3 regions of the Lysinibacillus sp. BNK-21 genome follow, and region 3 is predicted to be linked to each of the others. Evidence: a T-box and tRNA genes for the amino acid it is inferred to sense, from the RefSeq annotation. Region 3 holds a T-box; the other regions hold tRNA genes.
The links. The T-box of region 3 lies ahead of leuS (leucine--tRNA ligase). A T-box ahead of a tRNA ligase gene usually reads a tRNA of that ligase, here a tRNA-Leu.
Positions count from the first base shown of each region.

Region 1: it has a tRNA-Leu gene. The T-box ahead of leuS (leucine--tRNA ligase) is inferred to sense a tRNA for this amino acid. The anticodon was not compared.
Region 2: it has a tRNA-Leu gene. The T-box ahead of leuS (leucine--tRNA ligase) is inferred to sense a tRNA for this amino acid. The anticodon was not compared.

Region 1 is NZ_JBLQTS010000001.1:292,810-302,305, reverse strand. It holds rRNA gene ACMGGO_RS01550 (23S ribosomal RNA) at 1-2,631, opposite strand, end outside; rRNA gene ACMGGO_RS01545 (16S ribosomal RNA) at 2,813-4,364, opposite strand; tRNA gene ACMGGO_RS01540 (tRNA-Gly) at 4,560-4,633, opposite strand; tRNA gene ACMGGO_RS01535 (tRNA-Arg) at 4,651-4,727, opposite strand; tRNA gene ACMGGO_RS01530 (tRNA-Leu) at 4,750-4,835, opposite strand; tRNA gene ACMGGO_RS01525 (tRNA-Lys) at 4,902-4,974, opposite strand; tRNA gene ACMGGO_RS01520 (tRNA-Gln) at 4,990-5,064, opposite strand; tRNA gene ACMGGO_RS01515 (tRNA-Asp) at 5,070-5,145, opposite strand; tRNA gene ACMGGO_RS01510 (tRNA-Glu) at 5,176-5,247, opposite strand; tRNA gene ACMGGO_RS01505 (tRNA-Asn) at 5,249-5,325, opposite strand; gene ACMGGO_RS01500 (SprT family protein) at 5,417-5,878, opposite strand; gene ACMGGO_RS01495 (Tex family protein) at 5,946-8,117, opposite strand; gene sigB (RNA polymerase sigma factor SigB) at 8,253-9,038, opposite strand; gene rsbW (anti-sigma B factor RsbW) at 9,016-9,486, opposite strand; gene ACMGGO_RS01480 (STAS domain-containing protein) at 9,486-9,496, opposite strand, start outside.
Region 2 is NZ_JBLQTS010000001.1:4,429,024-4,438,519, forward strand. It holds rRNA gene ACMGGO_RS22145 (16S ribosomal RNA) at 1-1,102, opposite strand, end outside; tRNA gene ACMGGO_RS22150 (tRNA-Ala) at 1,242-1,317, opposite strand; tRNA gene ACMGGO_RS22155 (tRNA-Pro) at 1,338-1,414, opposite strand; tRNA gene ACMGGO_RS22160 (tRNA-Arg) at 1,424-1,500, opposite strand; tRNA gene ACMGGO_RS22165 (tRNA-Leu) at 1,509-1,597, opposite strand; tRNA gene ACMGGO_RS22170 (tRNA-Gly) at 1,603-1,677, opposite strand; tRNA gene ACMGGO_RS22175 (tRNA-Leu) at 1,715-1,799, opposite strand; tRNA gene ACMGGO_RS22180 (tRNA-Lys) at 1,817-1,892, opposite strand; tRNA gene ACMGGO_RS22185 (tRNA-Thr) at 1,900-1,975, opposite strand; tRNA gene ACMGGO_RS22190 (tRNA-Val) at 1,979-2,054, opposite strand; rRNA gene rrf (5S ribosomal RNA) at 2,065-2,180, opposite strand; rRNA gene ACMGGO_RS22200 (23S ribosomal RNA) at 2,297-5,224, opposite strand; rRNA gene ACMGGO_RS22205 (16S ribosomal RNA) at 5,406-6,957, opposite strand; gene ACMGGO_RS22210 (hypothetical protein) at 7,650-7,931, opposite strand; gene lysS (lysine--tRNA ligase) at 8,143-9,496, opposite strand, start outside.
Region 3 is NZ_JBLQTS010000001.1:941,884-951,379, forward strand. It holds gene ACMGGO_RS04810 (alanine/glycine:cation symporter family protein) at 1-116, shown strand, start outside; gene ACMGGO_RS04815 (tRNA (mnm(5)s(2)U34)-methyltransferase) at 179-757, opposite strand; gene ACMGGO_RS04820 (TIGR01212 family radical SAM protein) at 754-1,710, opposite strand; gene ACMGGO_RS04825 (MDR family MFS transporter) at 1,936-3,114, shown strand; gene ACMGGO_RS04830 (ArsR/SmtB family transcription factor) at 3,262-3,609, shown strand; gene ACMGGO_RS04835 (SulP family inorganic anion transporter) at 3,666-5,408, shown strand; T-box leader at 5,474-5,684, shown strand; gene leuS (leucine--tRNA ligase) at 5,771-8,188, shown strand; gene ACMGGO_RS04845 (NupC/NupG family nucleoside CNT transporter) at 8,324-9,496, opposite strand, start outside.

The DNA of each region.
Region 1 (9,496 bases), 650 kb from region 3:
TGTCTCACGACGTTCTGAACCCAGCTCGCGTACCGCTTTAATGGGCGAACAGCCCAACCCTTGGGACCGACTACAGCCCCAGGATGCGATGAGCCGACATCGAGGTGCCAAACCTCCCCGTCGATGTGGACTCTTGGGGGAGATAAGCCTGTTATCCCCGGGGTAGCTTTTATCCGTTGAGCGATGGCCCTTCCATGCGGAACCACCGGATCACTAAGCCCGTCTTTCGACCCTGCTCGACTTGTAGGTCTCGCAGTCAAGCTCCCTTGTGCCTTTACACTCTACGAATGATTTCCAACCATTCTGAGGGAACCTTTGGGCGCCTCCGTTACCTTTTAGGAGGCGACCGCCCCAGTCAAACTGTCCGCCTGACACTGTCTCCTGCCCCGCTAAGGGGCATGGGTTAGAATTTCAATACAACCAGGGTAGTATCCCACCGACGCCTCCTTCGAAGCTGGCGCTCCGAGATCTCTGGCTCCTACCTATCCTGTACAAGTTGTACCAAAATTCAATATCAGGCTACAGTAAAGCTCCACGGGGTCTTTCCGTCCTGTCGCGGGTAACCTGCATCTTCACAGGTACTATAATTTCACCGAGTCTCTCGTTGAGACAGTGCCCAGATCGTTACGCCTTTCGTGCGGGTCGGAACTTACCCGACAAGGAATTTCGCTACCTTAGGACCGTTATAGTTACGGCCGCCGTTTACTGGGGCTTCAATTCGCAGCTTCGCTTGCGCTAACCACTCCTCTTAACCTTCCAGCACCGGGCAGGCGTCAGCCCCTATACGTCACCTTACGGTTTTGCAGAGACCTGTGTTTTTGCTAAACAGTCGCCTGGGCCTATTCACTGCGGCTCTCATGCGCTTGCACGCTCAAGAGCACCCCTTCTCCCGAAGTTACGGGGTCATTTTGCCGAGTTCCTTAACGAGAGTTCTCTCGCACACCTTAGGATTCTCTCCTCGACTACCTGTGTCGGTTTGCGGTACGGGCACCTCTCACCTCGATAGAGGCTTTTCTTGGCAGTGTGAAATCAGGAACTTCGTCCATACGGACTCGCCATCACAGCTCAACGTTACAGTGTGCGGATTTGCCTACACACACGCCTTACTGCTTGGACGCGCACAACCAACGGCGCGCTTACCCTATCCTACTGCGTCCCCCCATTTCTCAAACGGTGAGGAGGTGGTACAGGAATATCAACCTGTTGTCCATCGCCTACGCCTATCGGCCTCGGCTTAGGTCCCGACTAACCCTGAGCGGACGAGCCTTCCTCAGGAAACCTTAGTCATACGGTGGACGGGATTCTCACCCGTCTTTCGCTACTCATACCGGCATTCTCACTTCTAAGCGCTCCACCAGTCCTTCCGATCTGACTTCAACGCACTTAGAACGCTCTCCTACCACTGACATCGTAGATGTCAATCCACAGCTTCGGTGAATCGTTTAGCCCCGATACATTTTCGGCGCAGCGTCACTCGACCAGTGAGCTATTACGCACTCTTTAAATGATGGCTGCTTCTAAGCCAACATCCTGGTTGTCTGTGCAACGCCACATCCTTTTCCACTTAACGATTACTTTGGGACCTTAGCTGGTGGTCTGGGCTGTTTCCCTTTTGACTACGGATCTTATCACTCGCAGTCTGACTCCCGTGTATAAATATCTGGCATTCGGAGTTTGTCTGAATTCGGTAAACCGGGATGGCCCCCTAGTCCAAACAGTGCTCTACCTCCAGTATTCTCATCACGAGGCTAGCCCTAAAGCTATTTCGGAGAGAACCAGCTATCTCCAAGTTCGATTGGAATTTCTCCGCTACCCACACCTCATCCCCGCACTTTTCAACGTGCGTGGGTTCGGGCCTCCAGTAAGTGTTACCTCACCTTCACCCTGGACATGGGTAGATCACCTGGTTTCGGGTCTACGACCACGTACTATTTCGCCCTATTCAGACTCGCTTTCGCTGCGGCTCCGCCTTCTAAAGCTTAACCTCGCACGTAATCGTAACTCGCCGGTTCATTCTACAAAAGGCACGCTATCACCCATTAACGGGCTCTAACTACTTGTAGGCACACGGTTTCAGGATCTCTTTCACTCCCCTTCCGGGGTGCTTTTCACCTTTCCCTCACGGTACTGGTTCACTATCGGTCACTAGGTAGTATTTAGCCTTGGGAGATGGTCCTCCCGGATTCCGACGGAATTTCACGTGTTCCGCCGTACTCAGGATCCACTCAGGAGAGAACGAACTTTCGACTACAGGGCTTTTACCTGCTCTGGCGGACCTTTCCAAGTCGCTTCATCTAACTCGCTCTTTTGTAACTCCGTATAGAGTGTCCTACAACCCCAAGAGGCAAGCCTCTTGGTTTGGGCTCTTCCCGTTTCGCTCGCCGCTACTCAGGGAATCGATTTTTCTTTCTCTTCCTCCAGGTACTTAGATGTTTCAGTTCCCTGGGTCTGCCTTCAAGACGCTATGTATTCACGTCAAGATACTACGCGATTAAACGTAGTGGGTTCCCCCATTCGGAAATCTCCGGATCAAAGCTCACTTACAGCTCCCCGAAGCATATCGGTGTTAGTGCCGTCCTTCTTCGGCTCCTAGTGCCAAGGCATTCGCCGTGCGCCCTTAATAACTTAACCAAGTTATTAAGCCTATAAAAAACTTAAAAAATAAATGTGTTTGTTACAATTTCAATGTCGTTTTATCCAGTTTTCAAAGAACAAGTTTTGAAGTGTTTCATTCAGATAGAATGAACCTTCAAAACTGAACGCAAAACGTAATCTTACAAACCCAAGGTTTGTATTCCGAAATAATCCTTAGAAAGGAGGTGATCCAGCCGCACCTTCCGATACGGCTACCTTGTTACGACTTCACCCCAATCATCTATCCCACCTTCGGCGGCTGGCTCCAAAAGGTTACCTCACCGACTTCGGGTGTTACAAACTCTCGTGGTGTGACGGGCGGTGTGTACAAGGCCCGGGAACGTATTCACCGCGGCATGCTGATCCGCGATTACTAGCGATTCCGGCTTCATGTAGGCGAGTTGCAGCCTACAATCCGAACTGAGAACGACTTTATCGGATTAGCTCCCTCTCGCGAGTTGGCAACCGTTTGTATCGTCCATTGTAGCACGTGTGTAGCCCAGGTCATAAGGGGCATGATGATTTGACGTCATCCCCACCTTCCTCCGGTTTGTCACCGGCAGTCACCTTAGAGTGCCCAACTAAATGATGGCAACTAAGATCAAGGGTTGCGCTCGTTGCGGGACTTAACCCAACATCTCACGACACGAGCTGACGACAACCATGCACCACCTGTCACCGTTGCCCCCGAAGGGGAAACTATATCTCTACAGTGGTCAACGGGATGTCAAGACCTGGTAAGGTTCTTCGCGTTGCTTCGAATTAAACCACATGCTCCACCGCTTGTGCGGGCCCCCGTCAATTCCTTTGAGTTTCAGTCTTGCGACCGTACTCCCCAGGCGGAGTGCTTAATGCGTTAGCTGCAGCACTAAGGGGCGGAAACCCCCTAACACTTAGCACTCATTGTTTACGGCGTGGACTACCAGGGTATCTAATCCTGTTTGCTCCCCACGCTTTCGCGCCTCAGCGTCAGTTACAGACCAGAAAGTCGCCTTCGCCACTGGTGTTCCTCCAAATCTCTACGCATTTCACCGCTACACTTGGAATTCCACTTTCCTCTTCTGCACTCAAGTCCCCCAGTTTCCAATGACCCTCCACGGTTGAGCCGTGGGCTTTCACATCAGACTTAAAGGACCGCCTGCGCGCGCTTTACGCCCAATAATTCCGGACAACGCTTGCCACCTACGTATTACCGCGGCTGCTGGCACGTAGTTAGCCGTGGCTTTCTAATAAGGTACCGTCAAGGTACAGCCAGTTACTACTGTACTTGTTCTTCCCTTACAACAGAGTTTTACGATCCGAAAACCTTCTTCACTCACGCGGCGTTGCTCCATCAGGCTTTCGCCCATTGTGGAAGATTCCCTACTGCTGCCTCCCGTAGGAGTCTGGGCCGTGTCTCAGTCCCAGTGTGGCCGATCACCCTCTCAGGTCGGCTACGCATCGTCGCCTTGGTGAGCCGTTACCTCACCAACTAGCTAATGCGCCGCGGGCCCATCCTATAGCGACAGCCGAAACCGTCTTTCAGTCTTTCACCATGAAGCAAAAGAGATTATTCGGTATTAGCCCCGGTTTCCCGGAGTTATCCCAAACTATAGGGTAGGTTGCCCACGTGTTACTCACCCGTCCGCCGCTAACGTCAAAGGAGCAAGCTCCTTTTCTGTTCGCTCGACTTGCATGTATTAGGCACGCCGCCAGCGTTCGTCCTGAGCCAGGATCAAACTCTCCATAAAAGAAATTTGATTAGCTCAAATTGTTTTGCTGGCATCATGTTTGATGTCCAAAATTGTGTTTTGTTCACTAGCAAAACTAGCTACTTAAAACTTTATTGATTACGTTTTGCTTGTTCAGTTTTCAAGGTTCATGTCATCGCCCTTTTGGACAACTATTTAAATTTACCATACAACCAAGAGGTTGTCAACACTTTTTGGAGCGGGTGATGAGAATCGAACTCACGACATCAGCTTGGAAGGCTGAGGTTTTACCATTAAACTACACCCGCATATATTTTCTTGAAAATGGCGCGCCCGGCAGGAGTCGAACCCACAACCTTCTGATCCGTAGTCAGACGCTCTATCCAATTGAGCTACGGGCGCATATGAAATTAATTAATTGACTTGGTGCGGCCGAGAGGACTTGAACCTCCACGGGGTTGCCCCCACTAGGCCCTCAACCTAGCGCGTCTGCCGTTCCGCCACGACCGCATTCAATTAGTAACTTTTTTATTATACTATGATAATTCAAAAAGTCAACTCTTTTTCTTAAAGAGATGAGCCATGAAGGACTCGAACCTTCGACCCTCTGATTAAAAGTCAGATGCTCTACCAACTGAGCTAATGGCTCGAATTAAGAAATGAATGGCTGGGGTACTAGGATTCGAACCTAGGCATGACGGAATCAAAATCCGTTGCCTTACCGCTTGGCTATACCCCAATAAGTGGCGGTCCCGACCGGGATCGAACCGGCGATCTCCTGCGTGACAGGCAGGCATGTTAACCGCTACACCACGGGACCAAAATATTATTTACATTAAATTATGAAAAATGACCCCTACGGGATTCGAACCCGTGTTACCGCCGTGAAAGGGCGGTGTCTTAACCACTTGACCAAGGGGCCATGGCTCCGAAGGCAGGACTCGAACCTGCGACAACCTGATTAACAGTCAGGTGCTACTACCAACTGAGCTACTTCGGAATAATTCATGTTATGTTGTCGTCGTTATCTTGTCGACTTTTACTATTATAGGGACAACTCAACAAAACGTCAACTATTTTTTAAACTTTTTTTACTCTACTAATTTTAATTTCCCCAAACACTTACTGCAACAATACCTTTCAACATTCATTTTTATTTTCCGTATATATAATTGGTGGCAATTGACACAAGTATATGTATAGCGTCGTCGTTGTTTTTTAACTGTAGCTTTCGGGACATGTAAAACTGCGCAAAATCGAGGGGCATCTACTTTCCTTAATAATTCTCTAAAATCTTTATCTCGATGCTGATACCCTTTACCTTCAATATGTAGGTGATAATGGCATAATTCGTGTAAAACAATACCTTGAATCTCTTTCAAACCGTATAACTCATAGGCTTTAGGATTAATCTCAATATTATGGGATTGTAAAAGATATCGTCCTCCCGTTGACCGTAATCTCGGATTAAAGTAGGCTTGATGCAGAAAAGGCCTCTGAAAGTTTTCTAAAGATAAGCGACGAACAAGCTCTTGTAATTCTTGATTGTCCACAGTAATCACCTCTAACAACAAGAATACCACACTGCGTAGTATAGACAGTGTGGCAAAAATTTAGTACTCAAACTAATGCTTGATTTTTAGGAGGAAGCATCGTTAAAGAGATACGTCCTTTCGTTACATCTATTTGTTCAACCCAGACAGTTACAATATCCCCAAGTGCCACAACTTCTAATGGATGCTTAATACGTTTATTTTGGAGTTTAGAAATATGCACAAGTCCATCTTGCTTCACGCCAATGTCAACAAATGCGCCGAAATCTACTACATTTCTTACCGTCCCCTGCAATTCCATACCTACTTTTAAATCTTCCATTTTTAATACATCAGTCTTAAGCAATGGTTGTGGGAATGCATCACGTGGGTCACGACTAGGTTTCATTAAGGTATCCACGATATCTTGAATTGTCACAACTCCTACTCCAAGCACATCACTTAATTTTTGGATATTTAGTGCTGCAATAGCATCCTCTGCCTTCTGTGTCCCTAACTCTTTTTTATCTATTTGAGCCTCTGCTAATATTTGCTCAGCAAGGGCATAGCTCTCAGGATGAATACCTGTAGCATCAAACGGATTTTTTGCTTCTGGGACACGTAGGAAACCAATAGCTTGTTCATACGTTTTGGCGCCTAACCTTGGAATCTTCTTTAATTGCGCACGTGTAGTAAATTGACCATTTTCCTCTCGCGTCTTTACGATATTCTCTGCAACAGTTTTTGATAGACCAGAAACATATTGTAAGAGTGATGATGAAGCCGTATTTACATCTACACCAACTTGGTTAACAGCTGTTTCTACTATAAAAGATAGCGATTCATTTAATTTTTTTTGAGAAACATCATGCTGATACTGACCTACACCCACAGCTTTTGGTTCAATTTTCACTAACTCTGATAAAGGATCCTGTAAGCGACGTGCAATGGAGACAGCACTACGTTGTTCAACCTGTAAATCAGGAAATTCTGTACGTGCAATTTCAGACGCTGAATAAACAGATGCCCCCGCTTCATTGACAATCACATAGGCTATGTCAGTAGTAAGTTCATTTAATACATCCGCGATAAATTGTTCTGTCTCCCGAGATGCTGTACCATTACCAATGGCAATTATACTTATTGGATACTTTGCCAAAATTCCTTTTACAATAGCTTTGGATTTTGCCACATCTGGTTTCGGTGGATGTGGGTAAATAGCTGTAACCTCAAGCATTTTCCCAGTTTCATCTACAACCGCCAGCTTGCAACCTGTACGGTAAGCTGGATCAACCCCTAAAACATATTTACCTTTCATAGGTGGTTGTAGCAATAGGTTACGTAAATTTTCAGAAAAAATATGAATAGCCTGTGCCTCAGCTTTTTCTGTAAGCTCGTTTCGTAATTCCCTTTCAATTGAAGGCTGAATTAAACGCTTGTACGAATCCTCGATTGCTAGTTTAACTTCTGCAATAGCAGGAGACGAACCAGTTGCAGGTATCCATTCTTTCCACATAATCATTAATACTCGGTCCACCGGCACATGAATAGAAACCTTTAAGATTTCTTCTTTCTCTCCTCGGTTTATTGCTAAAATACGGTGTGGTACAATGCGACTAACAGGCTCTTCATATTCGTAATACATTTCAAAAACATTTTTCTCGTCGATTTCTGTATTTTTCACAGACGTCACAAGAATTCCATCTTTCCATGAATAAGCTCGGATTTTTTCACGAATAGAGGCATCGTCCGCAAAACGTTCTGCTAATATATCTCGAGCTCCTATCAGGGCTTCTTCCGTATTAGCAACTTGTTCGTTGTCCACAAAGTCAGTTGCTAATTGCTCTAATGCATCATCACTAAATGCTAACAGGAGATCTGCAAGAGGCTCTAAACCTTTCTCTTTTGCAATCGTCGCCTTTGTACGTCGTTTTTGCTTATAAGGTCTATATAAATCCTCAACACGTTGTAAGATTGTTGCAGAAAGAATAGCCTGCTCTAATTCTGGTGTAAGCTTTTCTTGCTCTTGGATTAATCGTATAACTTCTTCTTTTCGTTGTTCAAGTTGCTGTATGTAGTGATAACGATCTTCTACAGCTTTAATTTGCACCTCATCAAGTGATCCTGTAACCTCTTTTCGATAGCGCGCAATAAATGGTACCGTATTTCCCTCTTCTAATAAGTTAATAACAGCTTCTACTTGCCCTGGTTTGACTGCTACATCCTTTGCAATGAGCTGTAACATTTGCTTTTGCTCCACATCATCACTACCTTTTTCTTTTCATTTTACCATTACACTTTACTAAAAATGCAAAAAAATAGTCTACTCAGACGAATATGAGTAGACTATTTCCATTCATTTTAAAGGTATTTTTCATTAAACACCCACGAAAGATTAGAGCGAAACACTGCCACTTGCTAGAATAGCCTCTTGTAATTTCTTTATTGCTTTCCTTTGTATCCTCGATACATGCATTTGAGAAATCCCTAATCGTTCTCCAGCTTCTTTTTGACTAAGTTGCTCTAGATATGTAAGCTGAATAATTTGTTTTTCCCTCTCATTCAACACAACCAGCGCCTCTGAAACAATCATTCGTTTATTGGTCATTTCATAGCCATCGTCTTCCCTGCCCAAAATATCGAATAACGTGACTGTACTACCATCTGAGTCTGACTCTATCGAATGGTCCATAGAAAGAGCTTGATAACTACGGCTCATTTCCATAGCTTCTAGTACCTCTTCCTCTGCTACTTCTAATCGTTCAGCAATATCTTTAATGGATGGAGAACGCTGTAATTCAATTGTCAGCGCCTCCACAGTTGATTTAATCCTCGGCCCAAGTTCCTTTATACGTCTAGGTACATGCACATCCCATGTTTTATCACGTAAAAAACGTTTGATTTCCCCAACAATTGTTGGCACGGCAAAAGCTTCAAAACTACGACCAACATTCGGATCAAAACGTCTTATTGCACCTAACAATCCCAGCATCCCTACTTGAACAATATCATCATAATAAGATTTACCATTCGAATATTTACGAGCTATAGATTCAACTAGATATCGATAATGAATCACTAAATTGGTTTGTGCTTCATCATCCTCCGTTGACTGGTACAATTCAATCCACTTAAGTACATCTTCTTTAGATGAAGATTTATGTAGTGATTCTTTCGACATTTTTCTCCACCTGCTCCCTAGTGACATACTTTGTCATGAAGACAGTTACGCCACCATCGTTATTGATCATCACCTCATCCATCAAAGTTTCCATTAAATAAAGTCCCAAACCACCTTCTCTTAGCCCTGCAATACTTTCTTCAGGATGATACGGCCCAATCTTAGACTTAATCTCTTCAAAATTAAAACTATTGCCGTAATCCGCAATCATCATTTCCATTTTATTGTCATACAGCGCACACCCGATGACAATTTCACCCTCTTCTTCGTCTTTATAAGCATGGTGAACAACATTTGTCACAGCCTCACTTGCTGCAATTTTTAAATCTTCAATATCATCATAATTAAAACCAATCCTACTCGCTAAGCCCGAGACAGTTAATCGAATGACACTGACAAATTGCGGTTTAGCAGGAACTCTTATTTCAATATAGTCAAATTCCTTCATTATCTTAATT
Region 2 (9,496 bases), 3.5 Mb from region 3:
AACCCAACATCTCACGACACGAGCTGACGACAACCATGCACCACCTGTCACCGTTGCCCCCGAAGGGGAAACTATATCTCTACAGTGGTCAACGGGATGTCAAGACCTGGTAAGGTTCTTCGCGTTGCTTCGAATTAAACCACATGCTCCACCGCTTGTGCGGGCCCCCGTCAATTCCTTTGAGTTTCAGTCTTGCGACCGTACTCCCCAGGCGGAGTGCTTAATGCGTTAGCTGCAGCACTAAGGGGCGGAAACCCCCTAACACTTAGCACTCATCGTTTACGGCGTGGACTACCAGGGTATCTAATCCTGTTTGCTCCCCACGCTTTCGCGCCTCAGCGTCAGTTACAGACCAGAAAGTCGCCTTCGCCACTGGTGTTCCTCCAAATCTCTACGCATTTCACCGCTACACTTGGAATTCCACTTTCCTCTTCTGCACTCAAGTCCCCCAGTTTCCAATGACCCTCCACGGTTGAGCCGTGGGCTTTCACATCAGACTTAAAGGACCGCCTGCGCGCGCTTTACGCCCAATAATTCCGGACAACGCTTGCCACCTACGTATTACCGCGGCTGCTGGCACGTAGTTAGCCGTGGCTTTCTAATAAGGTACCGTCAAGGTACAGCCAGTTACTACTGTACTTGTTCTTCCCTTACAACAGAGTTTTACGATCCGAAAACCTTCTTCACTCACGCGGCGTTGCTCCATCAGGCTTTCGCCCATTGTGGAAGATTCCCTACTGCTGCCTCCCGTAGGAGTCTGGGCCGTGTCTCAGTCCCAGTGTGGCCGATCACCCTCTCAGGTCGGCTACGCATCGTCGCCTTGGTGAGCCGTTACCTCACCAACTAGCTAATGCGCCGCGGGCCCATCCTATAGCGACAGCCGAAACCGTCTTTCAGTCTTTCACCATGAAGCAAAAGAGATTATTCGGTATTAGCCCCGGTTTCCCGGAGTTATCCCAAACTATAGGGTAGGTTGCCCACGTGTTACTCACCCGTCCGCCGCTAACGTCAAAGGAGCAAGCTCCTTTTCTGTTCGCTCGACTTGCATGTATTAGGCACGCCGCCAGCGTTCGTCCTGAGCCAGGATCAAACTCTCCATAAAAGAAATTTGATTAGCTCAAATTTTGCTGGCATCATGTTTGATGTCCAAAATTATGTTTCGTTCACTAGCAAAACTAGCTACTTAAAACTTTATTGATTACGTTTTGCTTGTTCAGTTTTCAAGGTTCATGTGATTGAATTGGTGGAGCCTAGCGGGATCGAACCGCTGACCTCCTGCGTGCAAGGCAGGCGCTCTCCCAGCTGAGCTAAGGCCCCATATTTTTATTTTTAGGAAATGGTCGGGAAGACAGGATTCGAACCTGCGACCCCTTGGTCCCAAACCAAGTGCTCTACCAAGCTGAGCTACTTCCCGTTGTTCTTATGGCGCGCCCGACAGGAGTCGAACCCATAACCTTCTGATCCGTAGTCAGACGCTCTATCCAATTGAGCTACGGGCGCATTTAAAATGGTGCCGAGGACCGGAATCGAACCGGTACGGTAGTCACCTACCGCAGGATTTTAAGTCCTGTGCGTCTGCCAGTTCCGCCACCCCGGCACATTTGGAGCGGAAGACGAGGTTCGAACTCGCGACCCCCACCTTGGCAAGGTGGTGTTCTACCACTGAACTACTTCCGCATGTGCATAAGCTTTTTTTATCTGGCAATTAAAATAATGGTGCGGGTGAAGGGAGTCGAACCCCCACGCCTTGCGGCGCTAGATCCTAAGTCTAGTGCGTCTGCCAATTCCGCCACACCCGCTTATTATTATTTATAAATGGTGAGCCATGAAGGACTCGAACCTTCGACCCTCTGATTAAAAGTCAGATGCTCTACCAACTGAGCTAATGGCTCGAAAAAATGGTGCCGGCTATAGGAATCGAACCCACGACCTACTGATTACAAGTCAGTTGCTCTACCTGCTGAGCTAAACCGGCATATGGTGGAGGATGACGGGCTCGAACCGCCGACCCTCTGCTTGTAAGGCAGATGCTCTCCCAGCTGAGCTAATCCTCCTGGGTATTATGCCTAGCGACGTCCTACTCTCACAGGGGGAAGCCCCCAACTACCATCGGCGCTAAAGAGCTTAACTTCCGTGTTCGGTATGGGAACGGGTGTGACCTCTTTGCCATCATCACTAGACTTATTAAAAGACAAGATTTATTATACCATATTTCAGTATAAATGCAAGCTTTTTTTAAAAGCTTACTTGTTCTTTCAAAACTGGATAAACGGCACATTGAATGTTTCAAACTTTTTTGGTTAAGTCCTCGATCGATTAGTATTCGTCAGCTCCATGTGTCACCACACTTCCACCTCGAACCTATCTACCTCATCGTCTTTGAGGGATCTTACTTACTTGCGTAATGGGAAATCTCATCTTGAGGGGGGCTTCATGCTTAGATGCTTTCAGCACTTATCCCGTCCACACATAGCTACCCAGCGATGCCTTTGGCAAGACAACTGGTACACCAGCGGTGTGTCCATCCCGGTCCTCTCGTACTAAGGACAGCTCCTCTCAAATTTCCTACGCCCACGACGGATAGGGACCGAACTGTCTCACGACGTTCTGAACCCAGCTCGCGTACCGCTTTAATGGGCGAACAGCCCAACCCTTGGGACCGACTACAGCCCCAGGATGCGATGAGCCGACATCGAGGTGCCAAACCTCCCCGTCGATGTGGACTCTTGGGGGAGATAAGCCTGTTATCCCCGGGGTAGCTTTTATCCGTTGAGCGATGGCCCTTCCATGCGGAACCACCGGATCACTAAGCCCGTCTTTCGACCCTGCTCGACTTGTAGGTCTCGCAGTCAAGCTCCCTTGTGCCTTTACACTCTACGAATGATTTCCAACCATTCTGAGGGAACCTTTGGGCGCCTCCGTTACCTTTTAGGAGGCGACCGCCCCAGTCAAACTGTCCGCCTGACACTGTCTCCTGCCCCGCTAAGGGGCATGGGTTAGAATTTCAATACAACCAGGGTAGTATCCCACCGACGCCTCCTTCGAAGCTGGCGCTCCGAGATCTCTGGCTCCTACCTATCCTGTACAAGTTGTACCAAAATTCAATATCAGGCTACAGTAAAGCTCCACGGGGTCTTTCCGTCCTGTCGCGGGTAACCTGCATCTTCACAGGTACTATAATTTCACCGAGTCTCTCGTTGAGACAGTGCCCAGATCGTTACGCCTTTCGTGCGGGTCGGAACTTACCCGACAAGGAATTTCGCTACCTTAGGACCGTTATAGTTACGGCCGCCGTTTACTGGGGCTTCAATTCGCAGCTTCGCTTGCGCTAACCACTCCTCTTAACCTTCCAGCACCGGGCAGGCGTCAGCCCCTATACGTCACCTTACGGTTTTGCAGAGACCTGTGTTTTTGCTAAACAGTCGCCTGGGCCTATTCACTGCGGCTCTCATGCGCTTGCACGCTCAAGAGCACCCCTTCTCCCGAAGTTACGGGGTCATTTTGCCGAGTTCCTTAACGAGAGTTCTCTCGCACACCTTAGGATTCTCTCCTCGACTACCTGTGTCGGTTTGCGGTACGGGCACCTCTCACCTCGATAGAGGCTTTTCTTGGCAGTGTGAAATCAGGAACTTCGTCCATACGGACTCGCCATCACAGCTCAACGTTACAGTGTGCGGATTTGCCTACACACACGCCTTACTGCTTGGACGCGCACAACCAACGGCGCGCTTACCCTATCCTACTGCGTCCCCCCATTTCTCAAACGGTGAGGAGGTGGTACAGGAATATCAACCTGTTGTCCATCGCCTACGCCTATCGGCCTCGGCTTAGGTCCCGACTAACCCTGAGCGGACGAGCCTTCCTCAGGAAACCTTAGTCATACGGTGGACGGGATTCTCACCCGTCTTTCGCTACTCATACCGGCATTCTCACTTCTAAGCGCTCCACCAGTCCTTCCGATCTGACTTCAACGCACTTAGAACGCTCTCCTACCACTGACATCGTAGATGTCAATCCACAGCTTCGGTGAATCGTTTAGCCCCGATACATTTTCGGCGCAGCGTCACTCGACCAGTGAGCTATTACGCACTCTTTAAATGATGGCTGCTTCTAAGCCAACATCCTGGTTGTCTGTGCAACGCCACATCCTTTTCCACTTAACGATTACTTTGGGACCTTAGCTGGTGGTCTGGGCTGTTTCCCTTTTGACTACGGATCTTATCACTCGCAGTCTGACTCCCGTGTATAAATATCTGGCATTCGGAGTTTGTCTGAATTCGGTAAACCGGGATGGCCCCCTAGTCCAAACAGTGCTCTACCTCCAGTATTCTCATCACGAGGCTAGCCCTAAAGCTATTTCGGAGAGAACCAGCTATCTCCAAGTTCGATTGGAATTTCTCCGCTACCCACACCTCATCCCCGCACTTTTCAACGTGCGTGGGTTCGGGCCTCCAGTAAGTGTTACCTCACCTTCACCCTGGACATGGGTAGATCACCTGGTTTCGGGTCTACGACCACGTACTATTTCGCCCTATTCAGACTCGCTTTCGCTGCGGCTCCGCCTTCTAAAGCTTAACCTTGCACGTAATCGTAACTCGCCGGTTCATTCTACAAAAGGCACGCTATCACCCATTAACGGGCTCTAACTACTTGTAGGCACACGGTTTCAGGATCTCTTTCACTCCCCTTCCGGGGTGCTTTTCACCTTTCCCTCACGGTACTGGTTCACTATCGGTCACTAGGTAGTATTTAGCCTTGGGAGATGGTCCTCCCGGATTCCGACGGAATTTCACGTGTTCCGCCGTACTCAGGATCCACTCAGGAGAGAACGAACTTTCGACTACAGGGCTTTTACCTGCTCTGGCGGACCTTTCCAAGTCGCTTCATCTAACTCGCTCTTTTGTAACTCCGTATAGAGTGTCCTACAACCCCAAGAGGCAAGCCTCTTGGTTTGGGCTCTTCCCGTTTCGCTCGCCGCTACTCAGGGAATCGATTTTTCTTTCTCTTCCTCCAGGTACTTAGATGTTTCAGTTCCCTGGGTCTGCCTTCAAGACGCTATGTATTCACGTCAAGATACTACGCGATTAAACGTAGTGGGTTCCCCCATTCGGAAATCTCCGGATCAAAGCTCACTTACAGCTCCCCGAAGCATATCGGTGTTAGTGCCGTCCTTCTTCGGCTCCTAGTGCCAAGGCATTCGCCGTGCGCCCTTAATAACTTAACCAAGTTATTAAGCCTATAAAAAACTTAAAAAATAAATGTGTTTGTTACAATTTCAATGTCGTTTTATCCAGTTTTCAAAGAACAAGTTTTGAAGTGTTTCATTCAGATAGAATGAACCTTCAAAACTGAACGCAAAACGTAATCTTACAAACCCAAGGTTTGTATTCCGAAATAATCCTTAGAAAGGAGGTGATCCAGCCGCACCTTCCGATACGGCTACCTTGTTACGACTTCACCCCAATCATCTATCCCACCTTCGGCGGCTGGCTCCAAAAGGTTACCTCACCGACTTCGGGTGTTACAAACTCTCGTGGTGTGACGGGCGGTGTGTACAAGGCCCGGGAACGTATTCACCGCGGCATGCTGATCCGCGATTACTAGCGATTCCGGCTTCATGTAGGCGAGTTGCAGCCTACAATCCGAACTGAGAACGACTTTATCGGATTAGCTCCCTCTCGCGAGTTGGCAACCGTTTGTATCGTCCATTGTAGCACGTGTGTAGCCCAGGTCATAAGGGGCATGATGATTTGACGTCATCCCCACCTTCCTCCGGTTTGTCACCGGCAGTCACCTTAGAGTGCCCAACTAAATGATGGCAACTAAGATCAAGGGTTGCGCTCGTTGCGGGACTTAACCCAACATCTCACGACACGAGCTGACGACAACCATGCACCACCTGTCACCGTTGCCCCCGAAGGGGAAACTATATCTCTACAGTGGTCAACGGGATGTCAAGACCTGGTAAGGTTCTTCGCGTTGCTTCGAATTAAACCACATGCTCCACCGCTTGTGCGGGCCCCCGTCAATTCCTTTGAGTTTCAGTCTTGCGACCGTACTCCCCAGGCGGAGTGCTTAATGCGTTAGCTGCAGCACTAAGGGGCGGAAACCCCCTAACACTTAGCACTCATCGTTTACGGCGTGGACTACCAGGGTATCTAATCCTGTTTGCTCCCCACGCTTTCGCGCCTCAGCGTCAGTTACAGACCAGAAAGTCGCCTTCGCCACTGGTGTTCCTCCAAATCTCTACGCATTTCACCGCTACACTTGGAATTCCACTTTCCTCTTCTGCACTCAAGTCCCCCAGTTTCCAATGACCCTCCACGGTTGAGCCGTGGGCTTTCACATCAGACTTAAAGGACCGCCTGCGCGCGCTTTACGCCCAATAATTCCGGACAACGCTTGCCACCTACGTATTACCGCGGCTGCTGGCACGTAGTTAGCCGTGGCTTTCTAATAAGGTACCGTCAAGGTACAGCCAGTTACTACTGTACTTGTTCTTCCCTTACAACAGAGTTTTACGATCCGAAAACCTTCTTCACTCACGCGGCGTTGCTCCATCAGGCTTTCGCCCATTGTGGAAGATTCCCTACTGCTGCCTCCCGTAGGAGTCTGGGCCGTGTCTCAGTCCCAGTGTGGCCGATCACCCTCTCAGGTCGGCTACGCATCGTCGCCTTGGTGAGCCGTTACCTCACCAACTAGCTAATGCGCCGCGGGCCCATCCTATAGCGACAGCCGAAACCGTCTTTCAGTCTTTCACCATGAAGCAAAAGAGATTATTCGGTATTAGCCCCGGTTTCCCGGAGTTATCCCAAACTATAGGGTAGGTTGCCCACGTGTTACTCACCCGTCCGCCGCTAACGTCAAAGGAGCAAGCTCCTTTTCTGTTCGCTCGACTTGCATGTATTAGGCACGCCGCCAGCGTTCGTCCTGAGCCAGGATCAAACTCTCCATAAAAGAAATTTGATTAGCTCAAATTTTGCTGGCATCATGTTTGATGTCCAAAATTATGTTTCGTTCACTAGCAAAACTAGCTACTTAAAACTTTATTGATTACGTTTTGCTTGTTCAGTTTTCAAGGTTCATTCAGCAACCATCTCTCGACAGCAACTTTTAAATTATAACATTTCTTCACTTCGTTGTCAACACTTTTTTAAAATGTTTTTTCAAATCAGCGGAGACAACTTTTAAATTATATTATAATCAATTATTCATGTCAACATCTTTTTTTCAAATTGTTTTTGAAGTTCAATGTTGTTGATTGCATCGTCTTAACGACAAGTAATAATATATCACGTTAGAAAAAACTTCGCAAGTGTTTTTTATACAAAATCTAATTTAATTTAACAAACTTGCTTTAATAAGCAAATTTGTGTATTTACGAGAATCGTAAATCATAGTATCTTTCCTTATTTATTATTTGTTTTACTATACATCTCTTTCTATTAAATCTCAATATTTTAAATTAAAATACTACTTACTTTTCAAGTTAAATATAGCTCATAAAACTTAGTGTAAAATTACTTCCTAAATAAAACTACAAATTTAATTAGTTGTTTAGGTCAAAGAAGGTTTTTAAAAATTGCATTATGAAAATAAGCAGGCGCTAAAGTAGAAGTACTTTAGCGCCTGCTTATTTCTAATAGTCCCTATTTTATTTCATTACCTTGAGGGTCAACTATATTTAAGCACCACAAGAAGTTATCCCATGCAGAATACCAGCCACTAAAGATTTCAGAAGAATCGTCCCAACGAACATCAAATTTCTTATGGCCATCTATTTCTACTAAATATAAAGTAAGATTCTCGTCTTTTTTAGCAACGACTAATTTCATACCATGCTCGAGCTCTTCCTCCGTAAATGGAACATCAGAAACAGAACGTAATTGTGCCTGTTCAAATACTTGTTTGTTAATAATTTTGTAATTCATTATAAGCCCCCAATAAAATACTTCTTTTTATACTTATTGTATTTGATTTGAAAAACATAGAACTATAAAAGTATAACCTAAATATAATCTACGTTTAAACAACTTAATTTTTTTCATTGAGCAAAAAGAAGAGAACTCACCTATCCTGTGAATTCTCCTCTTAATTCATTGAATGCTCTTTAGCAGCTCTATAAAGAGCCTACGCAGTAATTTATTTTGTAATATGACGCATTGTTGGGAACAATAATACATCACGAATTGACGGTGAATTTGTTAGTAGCATAATTAAACGGTCAATACCTATACCTAAACCACCTGTTGGAGGCATACCGTATTCTAATGCTTCAATGAAATCATTGTCCATTTCATGTGCCTCATCATTACCTGCTTCTTTTTCTGCTAATTGTGCTTCAAAGCGTTGGCGTTGGTCGATAGGGTCATTTAACTCTGTGAAGGCATTGGCGTGCTCACGACGAACGATAAATAACTCAAAGCGATCTGTAAAACGCTCGTCCTCTGGATTTTTCTTCGCAAGAGGTGAGATTTCTACAGGGTGACCATATACAAATGTAGGCTGTACAAGCGTCTCTTCTACTTTCTGTTCGAAGAATTCATTGATAATATGACCTACTTCGTGAACATCCTTCACTTCAACTCCATGCTCTTTAGCAAGTGCTTGTGCTTGTTCTTTTGTCATCGGCTGCCAGAAGTCTACACCTGTTGCCTCTTTTACAGCGTCAACCATATGAACTCGTTTCCAGCCTACAGCAAGGTTGATTTCATCTTCACCATATTGAACAGAAGTTGTACCGAGAACTTCTTGAGCAACATGTGCAATAAGGTTTTCAGTTAGAGACATGATATCTTGATAATCAGCATATGCTTCATATAGTTCAATCATTGTAAATTCAGGGTTGTGGCGTGTAGAAATCCCTTCATTACGGAACACACGTCCGATCTCGTAAACTTTCTCTAAACCACCAACTATTAAACGTTTTAAATGCAATTCGATGGCAATTCGCATATATAATTCCATATCAAGGGCATTGTGATGCGTAATAAATGGACGAGCTGCTGCGCCACCTGCAATTGTGTGAAGCATTGGTGTTTCTACTTCTAAGTATCCAGCATTATCTAAATAATTTCGGATTGCACGAATAATTTTCGAACGCGTGATAAATGTCTTTTTGCTATCTTCGTTTGTCATTAAATCTAGATAACGTTGGCGATAACGTTGCTCAACATCCTGTAAGCCGTGGAATTTCTCTGGCATAGGACGTAGCGCTTTTGTAAGGAATGTGAATTCCTCAGCCTTTACAGAAAGTTCTCCTACTTGTGTACGGAACACGTTACCACGCACACCCACGATATCTCCTAAATCAGCTTGTTTAAATAATTCATACGCTTCTTCGCCTACATGATCTTGACGAACATAAATTTGAATTTGACCATTTAAATCTTGAATATGTGCAAAGCCAGCTTTTCCTTTACCACGTTTCGTCATAATACGGCCCGCAATAATTACCTCTTGAAGGTTTTCCTCAAGCTGTTCTTTTGTTTGATCT
Region 3 (9,496 bases):
AAGATTACGAGAAACAGAAAAAAGAAGGAAAAGACCCAGTCTTTGATCCTCGTAAACTAGGAATTAAAGGTGCAGATTTCTGGGTTGACTATAATGAAAAACGCAATAACAAGTAGATAAAGAGCAAGGGCGATCAGCTAGTTTGATAGAAACTAGCTGATCGCCTTTTAGCATGTAATTATTGAATAGGATGTTCTTTCATTTTCTCTAATGCAATGACGAAGGGTGGATCATTTTGTTGATTCAGAAATGCATATTTTAAGACATGAACATATTTTTGTGGCAGTTGGCTTACATAATCAATGACCTTATCACGCTCTTCTTTTCCACCTGGATGACCATGATAAATAACAAGAACAATCAAACCGCCCACTTTTAAGAGCTTTAATATATTCTCAATGGCTTGGATTGTTGTATTAGGTCTTGTAATAATATCATGGTTGCTACCAGGTAAATAGCCGAGATTGAAGATTGCCGCAGTTACAGGCTTGTGTACAAACTGTGTAACTTCTTCATGCCCTTTATTTAAAACGAGTGCTCGATGTTCTAAACCATGATCTAAAAGTCGGAGGAGTGTCGCGTCAACCGCCTCTTTTTGGACATCAAAGGCATAAACTTGCCCTTCATCCCCAACAAGCTGTGCCAGAAACAATGTGTCATGGCCGTTTCCAGCAGTTGCATCAACAACTGTATCTCCCTCTTTTATATTATCTTTTAATAACTGCTGGGCATATTGTAAAACGCGTTGTAGTATCATTTCATAACCTCTGCCTTATACAACTTCCCTTGCCAACTACCACGACGTTCAAGCTCAGCATCAATGCCATTCAGTACTTCCCATTTATTTACACTCCACATGGGTCCAATCATTAAATCAATCGGTCCATCACCTGTAATACGATGAATGACCATCTCTGGTGGTAAAATTTCTAATTGGTCTGCTACTAGTTTTGTATATACATCTTGATCTAAAAATTCTAGCATACCTTTTTCATATTGCTTCACCATAGGCGTTCCTTTTAATAGATGAAGTAAGTGGATTTTAATGCCTTGGACATCTAATTGTGCAACTGCTCGTGCCGTTTCCATCATCATGTCATAGTCTTCGAGAGGCAATCCGTTAATGATATGTGAGCAAACACGAATGCCATGCTTACGCAATTTTTCAACGCCTTCCACATACGTTGCATAATCATGGGCACGATTAATAAGATTAGCCGTTTTCTCATGCACCGTTTGTAGACCGAGCTCAATCCATAAATACGTCCGCTCATTTAGCTCTGCTAAATATTCGACAACATCATCGGGTAAACAGTCAGGACGAGTAGCAATAGAAAGACCTACTACACCTTCTTGCGCTAAAGCTGCTTCAAATTTTTCTTTTAAAACTGGCAAAGGGGCATGTGTATTTGTGTAGGCTTGGAAATAGGCCATGTATTTGCCATCCTTCCATTTCTGGTGCATTTTGTCTCGGATTTCAGCAAATTGAACATCAATTGGATCTACCTTATTACCAGCAAAATCACCAGAACCTGCAGCACTGCAAAATGTACAGCCACCGAAAGCAACTGTGCCGTCGCGGTTAGGGCAATCAAATCCTGCATCTAATGCCACTTTAAATACTTTATGACCAAATTGGTCACGTAAATAGCGATTCCATGTATAGTATCTTTTCCCCTCTGAAGGAAAAGGAAAATTCGTCTCTGTCATTTATTTCACTCCTCTAACGCTCTATTCTATCATGTGCATTTCGTTCCGTCATGGGGTAAGGGTAATATCATGATTTGGATAAAGAAAAATGGAAAGGAACAAAACTAAATACGATTGAAAATAGGATAGAAGTCTTGTAAAAAAGGTAAAATTATTTTCCTTGTACTTTTAAGTATTTCAGCATACACTAACTATTTAGAGAAGCGAAATAATGGAGGTCATCCTATGCCAAAACGTGTTTGGTTTTTAATTATCGGAATGCTTGTGAACACAACAGGCAACTCTTTTTTATGGCCTTTGAATGCCATTTATATGCATGATTATTTAGGCAAATCTTTAGCTATGGCTGGTTTTGTCTTAATGCTGAATTCTGCTGCTGGAGTATTAGGTAATCTATTAGGTGGTTACTTATTTGATAGAATTGGTGGCTATAAAGCTATTATGCTTGGTATCCTTTTAACGATTGCTTCATTAATTGGCTTAACAATTTGGCACGGTTGGCCACATTATGTGTGGTTTTTAACGATACTAGGCTTTAGTGGGGGCATTGTTTTCCCAGGTATGTTTGCCTTAGCTGGGGCTGCCTGGCCAGAAGGTGGACGTAAGGCTTTTAATACTATCTATTTAGCACAAAATGTCGGTGTTGCCGTAGGTCCTGCCCTTGCAGGTATAGTGGCAGATTATCAATTTGACTATGTGTTTAAAGTGAATTTAGGTATGTATATTTTATTCTTTTTCATTGCCTTATTTACATTTAAGCGTTTGGAGGCGGGCAGTATTGCACCTAAAAATGTCTTGAGCGAAAGTAAGCGAATCGTAAACAAGGCACCTTTCTATGCTTTGTTAATAATTAGTGCATCCTCCGTTTTATGCTGGCTAGCATATTCACAATGGAGTGCAACCATTTCATCTTATACACAAGATTTAGGATTGGGATTAAAGCAATATAGCTTACTTTGGACAATCAACGGTCTTCTAATTGTCATTGGGCAACCACTCATTGCACCGCTCGTAAAGCGGTGGGAACACAATTTAAAGCGTCAGTTAGTATTTGGTGTAACGCTGATTGCACTTTCCTTTGGTATTATTGCCTTTGCAAACGATTTTAAAATGTTTGGAGCAGCGATGCTTGTCTTAACATTTGGTGAAATGTTTTATACGCCTGCATTACCAACGATTGCTAATCAACTGGCACCAAAAGGTCGTCAAGGATTCTATCAAGGGATTATCAATAGTGCTGCTACTGGAGGACGGATGATTGGTCCACTATTTGGTGGTATTATGGTAGATCAATTTGGCATGATTCCTCTCGTTTTAACATTGGTGGTCATCGTACTATTGGCGATTATTCCATGTTTAACATACGATTATCCTTTAAAGAAGAACAAAATAGTAGCAGATTAATAATGTCGCACTGAAAAGAGCAAAAACGAGTGTTAAGCACTTGTTTTTGTTCTTTTTTTAATAGTAGATATTGAAAAAATGTTGTAACAGGATTACAATCATACATATTCAAATATTTGAATATGTAGTTATATGGAGGGGTTTTTTATGGACGAGGGCTTACAACAGTTTAAAGCGGATTTTTTCAAAGCATTAGCACATCCGTTACGCATCAGAATACTTGAACTCCTTGTAGATGGACAGAAAAGTGTCAATGAGATTCAAGATTGCTTAGAGAAAGAGGGTTCTGCCGTTTCTCAGCAATTAAGTGTATTGCGTGCTAAAAATATTGTTTATGGCGTGAAGGAAGGAAAAAAAGTTTATTATTCTTTAAGTGACCCAATGATTGGTGCATTACTTGGGGTGGCAAAGGATATTTTTAATAACCATTTGGTTAATACCATTTCGAGATTAGAGGAAATGACAAGTAATGAAGGTGACGAAGAGAATAAGTAAATCAATGATGATGAAAAATTGGGCTTTGCTTATTATTTCGAAGGGAAGATTTATCTATGAAGTCACTGTTTACAGGACGCTTTGAAGGATATTCAGTTCAACATGTAAAGAAGGATTTATTGTCAGGGGTTATTGTGGGAATCGTTGCTATTCCACTTGCCATGTCCTTTGCCATAGCATCGGGTGTGAAACCTGAATATGGGATTTATACGGCTTGCATTGCAGGTATTCTTATTTCTCTCTTTGGAGGTTCTAAATATCAAATAGGTGGGCCTACGGGGGCGTTTGTGCCAATTCTATTGGGGATTGTTCTTACCTATGGCTATGAAGATTTATTACTTGCGGGTTTAATGGCAGGGGTATTGCTTTGTGTCATGGGCTTTTTTAAGTTAGGGACTTTAATTAAGTTTATTCCACGTCCTGTAACAGTTGGTTTTACAGCAGGGATAGCAGTGATTATTTTTACAGGTCAAATCGCTAACTTTCTAGGGCTCACAAATGTTAAAAGGCATGAATATTTTATCGCCAACATACAGGAAATCATTAAGCAGCTTGGTACGACAAATACGTATAGTATTCTTACTGCTGTCGTATGCTTGGCGACAATAATGATAACTCCAAAGTTTTTTCCAAAGGTTCCAGGAGCATTAGCGGGTATCGTTGTCTCTACACTTTTGGCAACTTTCTTCTTTTCAGGACAAGTTGCTACCATTGCAACGGCTTATGGGCAAATTCCTAATACATTACCTCATTTCGCCTTACCGAACATCACGCTCGAACGATTACAACAACTTATTGGCCCAGCGTTTGTCATTGCAATGCTAGGTGGTATTGAGTCTCTATTATCGGCAGTTGTGGCGGATGGGATGACAAATAGTAAGCATAACAGTAATCGTGAGTTAATTGGTCAGGGGATTGCTAATATTGTGACGCCTTTATTCGGTGGTATTCCAGCAACAGGCGCCATTGCACGCACAGCGACCAATATCAAAACAGGCGCAGTATCTCCTATGTCTGGTATCATTCATGGTGTGTTTGTTTTAATCACATTATTGTTATTAGCTCCATATGCATCTCATATTCCGTTAGCAAGCATGGCTCCGGTATTGATGGTCGTAGCTTGGAATATGAGTGAGCGACATCATTTTTCACATATCGCAAAATTAAAATCAGGCGACTCACTGGTATTATTGATTACCTTTTTATTAACGGTATTCACTAGTCTTACATTAGCAGTTGAGGTAGGGCTTGTGCTGGCTGTGCTATTATTTGCGAAACGCATGAGTGAAAAGCTTGTTGTTACAAAAGTACTTCCAGATCATTCAAATAAAAGTGAAAAGGTACAGCCACATGTAGTCCATCAGCAGCATGATTGCCCGCAAATTAGTATGTACACAATTGAAGGGCCGTTGTTTTTTGGTGCTGCACAAATGTTTGAACAAACGATTGAAAGTACTTTGCATCAGCAACCAAGAGTTTTGATATTACGGATGGGGAAAGTGCCCTTTATGGATTCTACTGGAGAAGCATATTTTAGTAATATCATTGAAAATTATACAGCACAGGGCGGTACTATTTTGGTAACGGGTGTGCAAGGAGATTTAAAGGATGCTCTTCAGCACAATGGACTTTACGATAAAATAGGCGCGCAGCATTTTTTTCAGCATACTGGAGAAGCGATTACAAAAGCTTTCCATTATTTAAACGTCAATCAATGTATTGGTTGTCAGCACTTTGCTTTTCATGAATGTCAGGATTTATCAAAGTCTAAGGAAGAAAAGGATTTAATTGTTCAGTAATGGGTAAGCTGTAAACAAAGGCTTGTGCTTTTCAATACTTTCCATTAGAATAAATGCAATATCATGTAAAGACTGTGATGAGGAATAGTAGATTTGTGGTTCTTTTTAGAGAGCTAGCGGTTGGTGGGAGCTAGTAAGAATGCAAGTTGAACTCGCCTTCTGAGTCTGCCCGCGTGAAACAGCGTGTGTCGTTTCTTCCGCGTTAAGGAAGCTTGAGCCGAGTGTAATCACTAATTTGGGTGGTACCGCGGGAGTACAAATTCTCTCGTCCCTTCTATAAGAAAGGGGCGAGTTTTTTTATTTTTTAAATATTTTGTCAATTATGATGGAGAGCAGCACGATCAATCGAAGGAGGAAAAAAAATGAGTTTTAATCATGAACAAATTGAAAAAAAGTGGCAGCAATATTGGGCTGATAACAAAACATTTAAAACTGAAAATGAAACAGCGAAGCCTAAATTCTTTGCTTTAGATATGTTCCCTTATCCATCTGGCGCAGGACTACATGTAGGCCATCCAGAGGGATATACGGCAACTGATATTCTATCACGCTTTAAACGTATGCAAGGCTATAATGTACTTCATCCAATGGGCTGGGATGCTTTTGGTTTACCAGCTGAGCAATATGCACTTGATACAGGGAATGATCCAGCTGAATTTACAGCTAAAAATATTGCGACATTTAAACGTCAAATTCAAGAGCTAGGCTTCAGCTATGATTGGGATCGCGAAATTAACACAACTGATCCAGAGTATTATAAATGGACACAATGGATTTTTATCCAGCTTTATAAGAAAGGTTTAGCTTATGTAGATGAAGTAGCTGTTAACTGGTGTCCAGCACTTGGCACGGTATTAGCTAACGAAGAAGTAATTGATGGGAAATCAGAGCGTGGTGGTCATCCAGTAGAACGCAGACCAATGAAGCAGTGGATGCTTAAAATTACAGCCTATGCTGATCGTTTAATCGATGACTTAGAAGAAGTTGATTGGCCTGAATCTATTAAAGATATGCAACGCAATTGGATTGGCCGTTCAGAAGGGGCAGAAGTGACATTTGCCATTGACGGTTCAGATCAAAACTTCACAGTTTTCACAACACGTCCTGATACATTGTTTGGTGCTACATACTGTGTGCTTGCACCAGAGCATAAATTAGTGGAACAAATTACAACAGCTGACCAACGCCAAGCTGTTGAGGCTTATTTAGAGAAAGTTAAAATGAAATCTGACTTAGAGCGTACAGATTTAGCGAAAGAAAAAACAGGTGTATTTACAGGTGCTTATGCAGTGAATCCGATTAACGGTAAAAAAGTGCCGATTTGGATTGCTGACTATGTGTTAGTGTCTTATGGTACAGGTGCTATTATGGCGGTGCCAGCACATGATGAACGTGACTATGAATTCGCAACTGAATTTGGCTTAGACATCGTTCCTGTACTTGAAGGTGGAGACATTAGCAAAGAAGCATTTACAGGTGATGGTCAACATATTAACTCTGAATTCCTGAATGGCTTAAATAAAGCAGATGGCATTGCAAAAGCCATTGAATGGTTAGCGGAAAAAGGTGTAGGGGAGAAGAAAATTTCTTATCGTCTACGTGACTGGTTATTCTCCCGTCAGCGTTATTGGGGTGAACCAATTCCAATGATTCATTGGGAAGATGGCACGATTACGCCAGTTCCAGAATCAGAATTACCTTTAATGCTACCAAAAACAGATAATATCCGTCCATCAGGTACTGGTGAATCACCATTAGCAAATATTGAAGAATGGGTAAATGTTGTCGATCCAGAGACAGGTAAAAAAGGACGTCGTGAAACAAATACAATGCCGCAGTGGGCAGGTTCGAGCTGGTACTTCCTACGCTATATCGACCCTACAAATACAGAGGCGATTGCAGACCCAGAGTTACTAAAACGTTGGTTACCTGTTGATATTTATATTGGTGGTGCGGAGCATGCTGTATTACATTTACTATACGCTCGCTTCTGGCATAAAGTTCTCTATGATTTAGGCGTTGTCCATACAAAAGAGCCATTCCAAAAATTATTTAACCAGGGAATGATTCTAGGTGAAGGTAACGAGAAAATGTCTAAATCTAAGGGCAATGTTGTCAACCCAGATGAAATCATTACGTCACATGGTGCCGATACATTACGTTTATATGAAATGTTCATGGGCCCACTAGAGGCTTCTGTTGCATGGTCTACAAATGGTTTAGATGGAGCACGTCGCTTCTTAGACCGTATCTGGCGTCTATTTGTCAGTGAAGAAGATGGCGCAATTTCAGCAAAAATTCAAGTGTCTAACGATCAATCACTTGAAAAATCATACCACCAAACAGTGAAAAAAGTGACAGAGGATTATGAAGGCATCCGCTTTAACACAGCTATTTCACAAATGATGGTCTTTATTAATGATTGCTATAAAGCTGATGTGATTCCAACGACTTATGCTGAAGGCTTTGTGAAAATGCTAGCTCCAATCGCTCCACATATTGCAGAAGAACTATGGCAACTATTAGGACACGATTCAACTCTTTCATATGAGCAATGGCCAACATATGATGAAGCAAAGCTTGTGGATGATGAAGTAGAAATTGCTGTACAAGTTGCTGGTAAAGTTCGTGCTAAGATCGTCGTAGCAAAAGATGCTTCAAAAGAGGATATTGAAAAAGTAGCACTTGCTGATGAAAAGGTTCAAGAATACATGGCAGGAAAGAGCTTAGTGAAAATCATCGTTATTCCAGGCAAACTTGTCAATATTGTCGTAAAATAAAGAGATATAAAGTAAAAATGTACATTACTAAATTCAATTTTAGTAATGTACATTTTTTAATTTAGAGCTTAAGCAATAAAATAAGGACTGCACCCATCTAACTGAGTGCAGTTCAATAAATAGCTCCTGATACAATTAAATAATCAATCCCACAATAATAGCTGTTAGGATACTTACGAGTGTAGCACCGTACAACAACTTTAGTCCAAATCGAGCAACGACATTCCCTTGCCTTTCATTCAAACCTTTTACAGCTCCCGAAATGATCCCGATTGATGAAAAGTTGGCAAAAGATACGAGGAATACAGAAATAATACCTAATGTACGTTCACTCATGGACTCGGCAACATCGCCAAGGTTAATCATAGCAACAAATTCGTTTGTTACTAATTTGGTTGCCATAATACCGCCAGCAGCCACAGCATCTGCCCATGGGATACCCATTAGGAAAGCGATTGGCGCAAAGATATAGCCTAATATTTCTTGGAAAGATATACCGATAATCATATCGAATAATGAATTGATTAAATCCATTAATGCTACGAAACCAATAAGCATTGCCCCAACAATGATGGCTACTTTAAAGCCATCCATAATATATTCGCCAATCATTTGAAAGAACGCTTGCTTCTGTTCATCTTCAATTGTTAAGATATCTTCTTTTTCATCCACAGTATATGGATTAATGATGGAAACAATAATAAATCCACCAAACAGGTTTAATACAATGGCCGTAACAACATACTTTGGCTCAATCATCGTCATATAAGCTCCAACTACTGACATCGAAACAGTCGACATAGCAGAAGCGCATAATGTATACATACGTTGTGGTGCAATCTTATCTAATTGCTTTTTAACAGTTATGAACACTTCGGATTGACCTACCATAGCGGAAGCAACAGCATTATAGGATTCCAATTTCCCCATGCCACTTACTTTACTTAAAAATAAACCTACCCATTTCATCAGAAAAGGAAGAATTTTAAAATGCTGCAAGATCCCAATCAGAACAGATATAAAGACGATCGGTAATAAAACTGTTAAAAAGAAGGGTGATTCGCCTTCATTTGCTAAGCCACCAAAAACAAAGGATATACCTGCATTTGCATAGGACAATAAGTGATCAAACACTTTGGTGATTCCTTTGATTAGCACATAGCCGACCGTTGTATTAAGTAGTAAAGCTGCCAATAAAAATTGGATGATCAACATAATCACTATATATTTATATTTTATTTCTTTTTTGTTTTTACTCATTAATAAAGCTAAGGCAAAAACTAGTAACAATCCACAAAAGGATATTAA